2 regions of the Brevibacillus sp. IT-7CA2 genome follow, and region 2 is predicted to be linked to the other one. Evidence: riboswitches for the same ligand, from Rfam matches in the RefSeq annotation. Region 2 holds a riboswitch; the other holds the start of a gene.
The links. Region 2 has a riboswitch for thiamine pyrophosphate ahead of thiC (phosphomethylpyrimidine synthase ThiC). Riboswitches for the same ligand answer to the same signal wherever they lie in the genome.
Positions count from the first base shown of each region.

Region 1: it holds a riboswitch for thiamine pyrophosphate, as region 2 does, so the genes downstream of both, thiS (sulfur carrier protein ThiS) here and thiC (phosphomethylpyrimidine synthase ThiC) in region 2, are expected to answer to the same signal.

Region 1 covers NZ_CATKQT010000003.1:26,722-31,261, forward strand. The annotation lists gene ACM6JA_RS01995 (hypothetical protein) at 36-263, shown strand; gene ACM6JA_RS02000 (alanyl-tRNA editing protein) at 345-1,556, shown strand; gene ACM6JA_RS02005 (kinase-associated lipoprotein B) at 1,590-1,973, shown strand; TPP riboswitch at 2,015-2,125, shown strand; gene thiS (sulfur carrier protein ThiS) at 2,326-2,529, shown strand; gene ACM6JA_RS02015 (thiazole synthase) at 2,535-3,308, shown strand; gene ACM6JA_RS02020 (acetylornithine deacetylase) at 3,301-4,540, shown strand, end outside.
Region 2 covers NZ_CATKQT010000011.1:458,903-463,442, forward strand. The annotation lists gene ACM6JA_RS08685 (Ku protein) at 1-318, shown strand, start outside; gene ACM6JA_RS08690 (cation diffusion facilitator family transporter) at 377-1,258, opposite strand; TPP riboswitch at 1,508-1,620, shown strand; gene thiC (phosphomethylpyrimidine synthase ThiC) at 1,770-3,524, shown strand; gene ACM6JA_RS08700 (DUF1904 family protein) at 3,759-4,088, opposite strand; gene ACM6JA_RS08705 (DNA ligase) at 4,488-4,540, shown strand, end outside.

The DNA of each region.
Region 1 (4,540 bases), on a different contig from region 2:
TGATGAAGATGACAGTAAGGAAAAGGGGAGAAATCATGGGAGAATGCAAATTGGATCACAGCCATGAGGACGTACTAAAAAAACTGGCAGAACAAGCTCCACATCTGTCGGAGTTGCGTGTGAGTCAATTCAAAAATCAATTGAATGGCGAACTCAGCCAAGAGCGTCTAAACGAGCTGTTTCATTTATTGAAAAAGTATGACCTGGCAAGCCCAGAGGAGCGCCAAGAGCGCGAGAAACAAATGGATCACTTGTTTGGCTAAGCTTGATACATACATTTCTCGTTTTGCCCCCTAGTGGGAGAATCAGGCTGGAACCATGGTTCCATGCAGTGAGGAGTAACGATGAACGACAGACTCTATTATCAGGATGCCTATACAAGAACGTTTTCGGCCCAGGTGACGAGAACTGGTGTTGAGCAAGATGGGACACCTTACGTGGTACTGAATCAAACGGCATTTTACCCTACTGGAGGCGGACAGCCTTCCGATCTGGGCGTATTGGAAGAGATTCGTGTGGTAGATGTGGAAGAGCTAGATGGCGAAATTCGTCACCGACTGGAAGCTCCCTTGTCCGAAAGCATAGTGGAAGTAACGGGTCACATCGATTGGGACCGCCGCTTCGATCATATGCAGCAGCATGCTGGTCAACACATTTTATCTGCGTCCTTCCTGGAAGTCGTGCAAGCGGAGACCGTTGCCTTTCACTTGGGCAAAGAACGTGTCACCATTGATGTACGACTGGATGAGTTGACAACAGATGTATGGGAGGAGGTAGAAAAGCGAGCGAATCAGATTGTACTGGAAAACCATCCCATCATTGCGCGGTTCGTTGATGACGAGGAGTTGGCAACGCTGCCCTTGAAAAAAAAGCCGACCGTTACTGAAAATATTCGCGTCGTGATGATACCTGATTTTGATTACAACCCATGCGGAGGCACACATCCAGCGCGTACGGGCGAAGTCGGGATGATCAAGATCTTGGGCTGGGAGCGACACCGCGGAAACATTCGTCTGGAATTCATCTGTGGCTGGCGAGCTTTGCGGGACTACAACCAAAAGCAGGCTGTCGTTCGTGATACGGCGAAGCTGCTCGCCACCAATGAAGGGGAACTGATCGCACAGACGGAACGCCTCCTTGCAGAACGCGACGCCTTGAAGGCAAAATTGGCAGAAGTGGATAAGCAGCTCGTAGAAGTGGAAGTCGATCAACAACTATCTGCTGCTAGCCAACTCGGTCATTCTCGCCTCATTATGCGTACCTTTACAGACAAAACCATTCAACAGCTTCAGCAGTTCGCACAGCTGGCTACTGCTGTGGCGCCAGATGCGATTTGCCTTTTGGCTGCTACTACCGAAGACAAAATGCAAGTCGTGTTTGCTCGTGGGCAAGAAGTCAACGTAGCCATCAATCAAGTGTTGAAAGAAACCTTGCCGGTCATAAACGGAAAAGGTGGGGGAAATCCTGCCATGGCACAGGGTGGCGGTCAGTCAGTAGTGGATGCGGAAGAAGTATTGCTGCATGCTCGCAAACTGCTGGAAGCCTTACTTATGTAGATGAACTCGATTCAATAAAAGGAGGAATCCGCGATGAACTGGAATCCGGGAGATATCGTTCGCGTTACACAGCGAACGGGTGAATATATTACAGAAGTATTGGAAATCCACGATTCGAAGCTGCTGGTAAAAGTGTTGGCAGTTACCAAATACCCCACCCAAGGCGATTTGCATTCTTCCTACGAAGTAGAGGTGCCGCTGTTTCACCAGCGTCCAGCACTCTCTTACATGGAAAAATTCATGACGCCTGTCCAAGGGGTCATTCGCTATAATGGCGCGATTCCAGACTATAAGGAATCTGTGCGTCAGGCGATGGAGAGAGAAATGGAAAAGCTTGCGAAAATGGCAGCTTGGGCAGAGCGTTGTCTTTTTGAGCTGGAAAAGATGCACAAGGAAGCCTTTACAAACACGAAATAGAGTGGTACTGTAGTACTCGAATGTACGACAATTGCATAGCTTTACTACCAAACGGGAGCCAAGCAACGTTGGCTGAGATTGTAACGAGTGTGTTACTGACCGTTGAACCTGACCTGGGTCATGCCAGCGGAGGAAGAGGTATTTGGAATCAGTATCACGTGTCGCATCCGAGCGGAACTATGCTTGTTTGCGTGCATGCATGATAAGATCTCACTCAACCATCCGAGGCGGATGGTTTTTTTATGCCATTCGTCCCGTGAGATGGGATGGGTATACGGCTTCTTCTGTTTGTCTGAATCGACTCAGGCAGGCGGGAGAAGCCGTTTTTTTTTCCAGTAGAAGGAGGTAATCAATGATTGTTCAGCTGAATGGGAAAAAAGTAGAGTTGGCGGAAGAGATCACGACAGTGCGGGCCTTGCTCGCTTCTTATTCCCTGCAAGAGAAGATTGTCGTCGTAGAGCGAAATGGTGAAATTATTGACCGCTCAGCGTACGAACAAACACCGATTGCAGACGGAGATCGCATAGAAATCGTTCATTTTGTCGGAGGAGGATGATCATGATGATGGATACATTGAAAATTGGACCTTACGAGTTTCGTTCCCGTTTGCTTCTCGGGACAGGTAAATTCGCTGACTTGGATACACAAGGGAAAGCAGTAGAGGTGTCGGAAGCAGAAATTTTGACATTTGCGATTCGTCGCTTGAATTTGGAAAATCCGCAAGAACCGAACTTTTTGGAACAACTCGATTTGAAAAAATTCACCCTGCTCCCAAATACAGCAGGTGCCTATACAGCAGAAGAAGCAGTGCGCATTGCCCGTTTGGCTAAAGCATCTGGCCTGTGTGACATGATCAAGGTCGAAGTCATTGGAGACCCGAAAACACTTCTCCCTGACCCGATTGGCACGCTCGAGGCTTCGAAAATCTTGGTGGAAGAAGGCTTTATCGTACTGACCTACACCAATGACGACCCGATTCTTGCTAGACGTCTGCAAGAGGTTGGCGTACATGCGGTTATGCCAGGTGCGTCACCAATTGGTTCCGGACAAGGGATTGTCAACGAAAACAACCTCCGCTTTATTATCGAGGATGCCAAAGTCCCGATAATTGTGGATGCAGGAATTGGCTCGCCAGCCGACTGCGCGAAAGCGATGGAGCTGGGTGCTGACGGTGTCTTGTTGAATACAGCAGTCGCCCTCGCTGACAATCCTGTCCTGATGGCAGAAGCGATGAGGCTCGGAGTAGAAGCAGGTCGCAAAGGCTTCCTGGCAGGCCGTATCGCGAAAAAGCGTTACGCGTCCGCAAGCAGCCCGATTGAAGGGATGATTGAGTAGCGTGGATCGACTGACAGAAGCGGTAGAATCGATTGCCAGCCGCAAAGAAGAGCTGTTCGCATTATTGGCAGAGCTCGTTTCTCATCCGACTGTAAGTCCTCCCGCGCGAAACAGCGATGCCGCACAAGGAGTAATCGCCAACAGACTGCAAGCGATGGGATTCGAGGTCGATCGCTGGGCGGTATATCCAGGAGACGACAATATCGTCGGTCGGTTATCAGGGAGTGCCTCTTCACAGGCAAACAGCTTGATTGTCAACGGGCATATCGATGTGGCTGAAGTCGGAGATGACACGGGGTGGACCTATCCACCTTTTGCTCTGACACATGGCAAGGATGGACGCCTGTACGGCCGTGGAGTTGCGGATATGAAAGGCGGACTCGCAGCGAGCTTGTTTGCGATCCAAATGCTACACGAACACGGAATCGAGCTCCAAGGTGATCTGCTCTTTCAATCCGTCATCGGAGAAGAAGCAGGTGAAGCGGGGACATTGGTCGCTATTGAGCGTGGCTATCAGGCTGACTACGCCGTTGTAGTGGATACGAGCAATCTCCAAATGCAAGGGCAGGGTGGGGTCATTACAGGCTGGATCACGATTGAGAGTCCGACGACGCTGCATGACGGAATGCGCGCACAGACGATTCATGCAGGCGGACGCGTCCGGGGGGCTTCTGCCATAGAAAAAATGATGAAGGTGATCACCGCACTACAGGAGCTGGAGCGGGACTGGGCTGTCATGAAGTCCTACCCCGGCTTTCCGGCAGGCAGCAATACGATCAATCCCGCAGTCATCGAGGGAGGTCGTCACGCTGCGTTCATCGCAGACCGTTGCGCTCTATGGATTACCGTTCATTTTTATCCGAACGAATCCCACGAAGAGATTATTCGAGAGATCGAGGACCACGTTGGGCGTGCAGCAGCAGCTGATCTTTGGCTGAGAGACAATCCTCCAACATTCCGCTGGGGTGGACGTTCGATGATTGAGGAACGCGGTGAAATCTTCCCTTCACTGGAGTTGGATACGAAACATCCGGGGTTGGCAACGCTGCAATCCGCATATGAAAGTCACATGCATCAAGCGCCTATCGTTAATATGTCGCCTACGGTGACCGATGCAGGCTGGTTTGCGCATGGAGGCATTCCGGCTGTACTATTCGGACCCGGTGAGTTAACGCATGCACATGCCGTTGATGAATCGATTGATCCTGACCAGCTCGTTCATTTTGCCCAAA
Region 2 (4,540 bases):
TCCGACCTGCAAAAACTGATTGAGAAAAAACTGGAGGGCCAGGAGATCGCCACCGCACCTACCGTGGCAAGAACCAATGTAATTGATCTTATGCAGGCTCTAAAAGAAAGCTTGGAGTCTACAGCTGGTCAAGCCGCACTTCCCATCAAAATCGAGCCTGAACCAACTCCGTCAAAGCCTGCGCGAAAACGTACCACTGCTGCCTCTTCGTCCGATAAAGAGCAGGCATCGAAAAAGGAGACCGCAGCCAGTCTGAAAAAGACTACGACTACTTCTACAACCAAAACCCTGCGCAAAAAGAAGGCTACCCCTGTTTAATTGCACCTAAAAAAACCTGCCCACTATGGACAGGTTTTTTGCATTCACATCATGGAATCTAGTTTGGCACCATCTTCTTGCATGGTTCAATATGGATATGAACGGCGTTAATGCGGTGAATCTTGCGCATCTGTTCTTCAATTTTCTCGGTGATGGTGTGGCTCTCCACCACATTCAGACCTGGATCTACATGGATCACAACATCCACCAGCACGCTGCTGCCATGGTAGCGGGCTTTGATGTCACTGATATCCTTAACTCCCGAAATCGAGGAAATGGTAGCCCGCAGGTCCGCAAGCTCGCTCTCGTCAAAGCCATCTGTCAAACGGTGAGTAGCTTCCCTGAAAATGTCCCAAGCAGTCTTCAAGATGATGAGACCAACAACAAAAGCAGCTAAAGGATCAAGCCAGTGCAATTGAAATTGTGCGCCAGCTACCCCGATAAACGTCCCGATACTGACGAATGCGTCTGAACGGTTGTCAGCGGCCGCTGCATTTAATGCTTGGCTGTTTGTTTTGATGGCGAGCTTTTTATTATAGCGATAGACGAAAAGCATAATGACTGCAGTCGCAAGTGCTGTCCACCCTGCCAACAGGTCAGGAGCCTCATGCTTTGGGTCCAATAAGGATGGTACGGCATTCGTAACGACTTGAACTCCGACAAATAGCATAATAAATGATGCGACAAGTGCTGAAATCGTCTCCGCCCGAAAATGACCATACGGGTGATCTTTATCAGGTGGTTTCCTTGCAATACGAAGCCCGATCAAAACAGCAATCGATGCGACGACATCCGTTGAGTTGTTAAGACCGTCGGCCATTAAAGCTTCCGACGCAGTGACATACGCAACTCCTATTTTTAATACAGAGCAGAATATGTAGGCGAAAATACTTACCCACGCTCCACGTTCTCCTTGTTTTAGATCCGAATAGACATCCATACCTCATCACCTCAAAATACTTCTCCATCCTGCTTCGACAACGAGAAAAATCAAAGCGCTGGAAGCAGTTGCTTTTTTTCGAACTTCATCGTAACAGATAGGATTCATGTGGGTCTACAGAAACAGTTTTAGTCCGATTCATGAGAATAGGGGGGAGGAAAATGTGTTGCACACCCGCAATTTTTTCACTGGAAAATTTCCCTTGAAATTAAATGGACTTCCCGTTATCCTATTCTTGCAATCCAAAATAAAAAAAAGCACGGGAGCTTGGAAATCACCAGGCTGAGAGGATGGTACTGTGCCATCGACCGTTGAACCTGAACTGGGTAATGCCAGCGGAGGAATGTCATATACGACACGAAAAGATGCGTGTATTTTTAGGATACCCGTTTCTTCTCTACTCTCGCGTTGGCGTCGCATGTTGTTTATGCGGCGCTTTTTCGTGGGATGTTTCTTTCGCCTCCCTAAACGGTTCTCGCTTTCGTGCAACCAAAACAAGGAGGTTTTTCTTATGTCATTGGTGTCATCTTTTCCAGGCAGTCGCAAAGTATACGAAACAGGTAGTCGTGCGGACATCCGTGTCCCGATGCGCGAGATTTCCCTTCATCCTACCGAAGGATTGTCTGGTTCCACACCCAATCCTCCTCTTCGCGTGTATGATACGAGTGGCGAGTATACCGCAACGGGTTACGTTCCTGACATTCAAGCAGGACTGCCCTCCATTCGCCACAAGTGGATCGATGAGCGAAATGATGTGGAAACGTATGTTGGTCGCGAACCAAAACTAGTTGACGACGGCATCCGAAACGAAGAGAAGGCAGCCACCCTCCCTACTTTCCCTCGCGAGGGCTACAAACCAAAACGGGCAAAGCCAGGGAAAAATGTTACCCAGCTTCATTATGCCCGAAAAAATATCATCACACCGGAAATGGAATACGTTGCCATTCGCGAGGGGGTCTCCCCTGAATTTGTACGGGCAGAAATCGCCGCTGGACGTGCGATCCTCCCTTCTAACGTCAACCATCCTGAAAGCGAGCCGATGATCATTGGCCGCAACTTTCATGTCAAAATCAATGCCAACATCGGAACGTCGGCCGTCAGCTCTTCGATGGAAGAAGAAGTTGAAAAAATGATTTGGTCGGTCCGTTGGGGTGCCGACACCATTATGGACCTCTCGACGGGAAAACATATACACACTACGCGGGAGTGGATTATCCGCAACAGCCCCGTTCCAGTCGGTACTGTCCCGATTTATCAAGCACTTGAAAAAGTAAATGGGAAAGCCGAGGATTTGACATGGGAGGTTTACCGAGACACCTTGATTGAGCAAGCAGAACAAGGCGTCGATTACTTCACGATTCATGCTGGCGTTCTATTGCGCTACATTCCTATGACAGCTAACCGTGTTACTGGTATCGTCTCTCGCGGCGGATCGATTTTGGCCGCATGGTGCCTGGCCCATCATGAGGAAAACTTCTTGTATACGCATTTCGCTGAAATTTGCGAAATTCTGAAGGCCTATGACATTTGTGTATCCCTCGGAGATGGACTACGTCCTGGCTCTATCGCGGATGCGAATGACGAGGCGCAGTTCGCAGAGCTTGAAACATTGGGAGAACTCACAAAAATTGCGTGGGAACACGACGTACAAGTCATGATTGAAGGCCCTGGTCACGTCCCGATGCATCTCATTCGCGAAAATATGGATAAACAGTTATCCATTTGCCATGAGGCTCCTTTTTACACACTTGGGCCACTCACGACAGACATCGCACCCGGCTATGATCACATTACTTCAGCGATTGGCGCCGCCATGATTGGATGGTTCGGAACAGCAATGCTCTGCTACGTAACGCCCAAGGAGCACCTCGGCTTACCCAATAAAGAGGATGTCCGCAACGGTTTAATCGCATACAAAATCGCAGCGCATGCCGCTGATCTCGCAAAAGGACATCCGCGGGCAAAACAGCGAGACGACGCCTTATCCAAAGCTCGTTTTGATTTTCGCTGGAACGATCAATTCAATTTGTCCCTGGACCCAGAGCGCGCTCGCGAATATCACGACGAAACATTGCCAGCAGAAGCCGCCAAATCCGCTCATTTTTGTTCCATGTGCGGACCTAAATTTTGCAGCATGAAAATATCGCACGACATTCGTCACATCGCCAATCAACAAGGGTCTGCCCAAGATCCCGCTATTCTTGCAGGGATGCAGGAAAAATCGCGTGAGTTCCGCGAACAGGGAAGCCGTTTGTACCAGTCGTAATGAAGGAGGATGCCTATGGAGGAAGCTAGTCGTTTACGTGAAAAGATTAGTCGATTAGAAGCTGAGCTAGAGCAATCTAAACAACAATTGCGGCTGATTCAACAGGACTGCAGCCACGTCTATATCGAAACTCCACTTACGCGAACATGCTCCAAATGCCAGCAAACCGAAAGCCTCTATTATTAATAGAAAAAGGTCGAAATCCCTTTGGAGGATCTCGACCTTTTTTCTTGCTTATTTCGTCATTCCGACTTGCAACGGAAGTCCTTCTTTATAATAGAGAGAGGGCGATAGCAGAATGAAGAAAATATGGACATGTAGAAAGCCTTGCTTCTTCAAAATGCCGTGTATGGCACTAGCAATCGCGTCATGCTGCTTTTGTTCACGTGGAAACATCATGATCTCTACGGACAAAGGACTGTTTGTCAATTGTTCTACCTGAAGCAGCTCTAATTTCACCTTTTCCTGAGCTACCTGAGCAATTTTGGAAAACTCTTCTATAAGAATCTGAGAAATGGGCTCTATGTCTTGCTTCGCAAAGCCTTTAAACCGAAGAAACGGCAAGTCAATTCCTTCTTTCGTAAATGAGTTCGCACAGTCATTATAAACAAGTCTCTAATTGTATATCAATGAAAAAAGGATTAAAGAAAGTGAACAACAAAAATTCCCAACCGGACCGAAACACAAAGAGGGCCATATTAGAGAGTAGCTTCCTTCCCATGAGGTGTGGTGGACGTACCACGGAAGGAGGAAGCAGCTCAACCAGATACAGCCCAACTCGCTAACCCATCAGTTCCTTTAGATACAAGTAGTATAGCTCGAATTCAATACTTAATCAATAAAAAAGTTTCGTAAAATTCGCACAGGAATTCATCCACCTTCACCACTCGTATAGATCATGCCCATCCGTGAAACTGTATTAGAAAACTGGGCAAGTCCCAACTAAACATAAAGGTGGCAGCTATGGAACTAACCCCGCTTTTTCCTTTTGAGCCTACCAGCACGGAAGCTATACC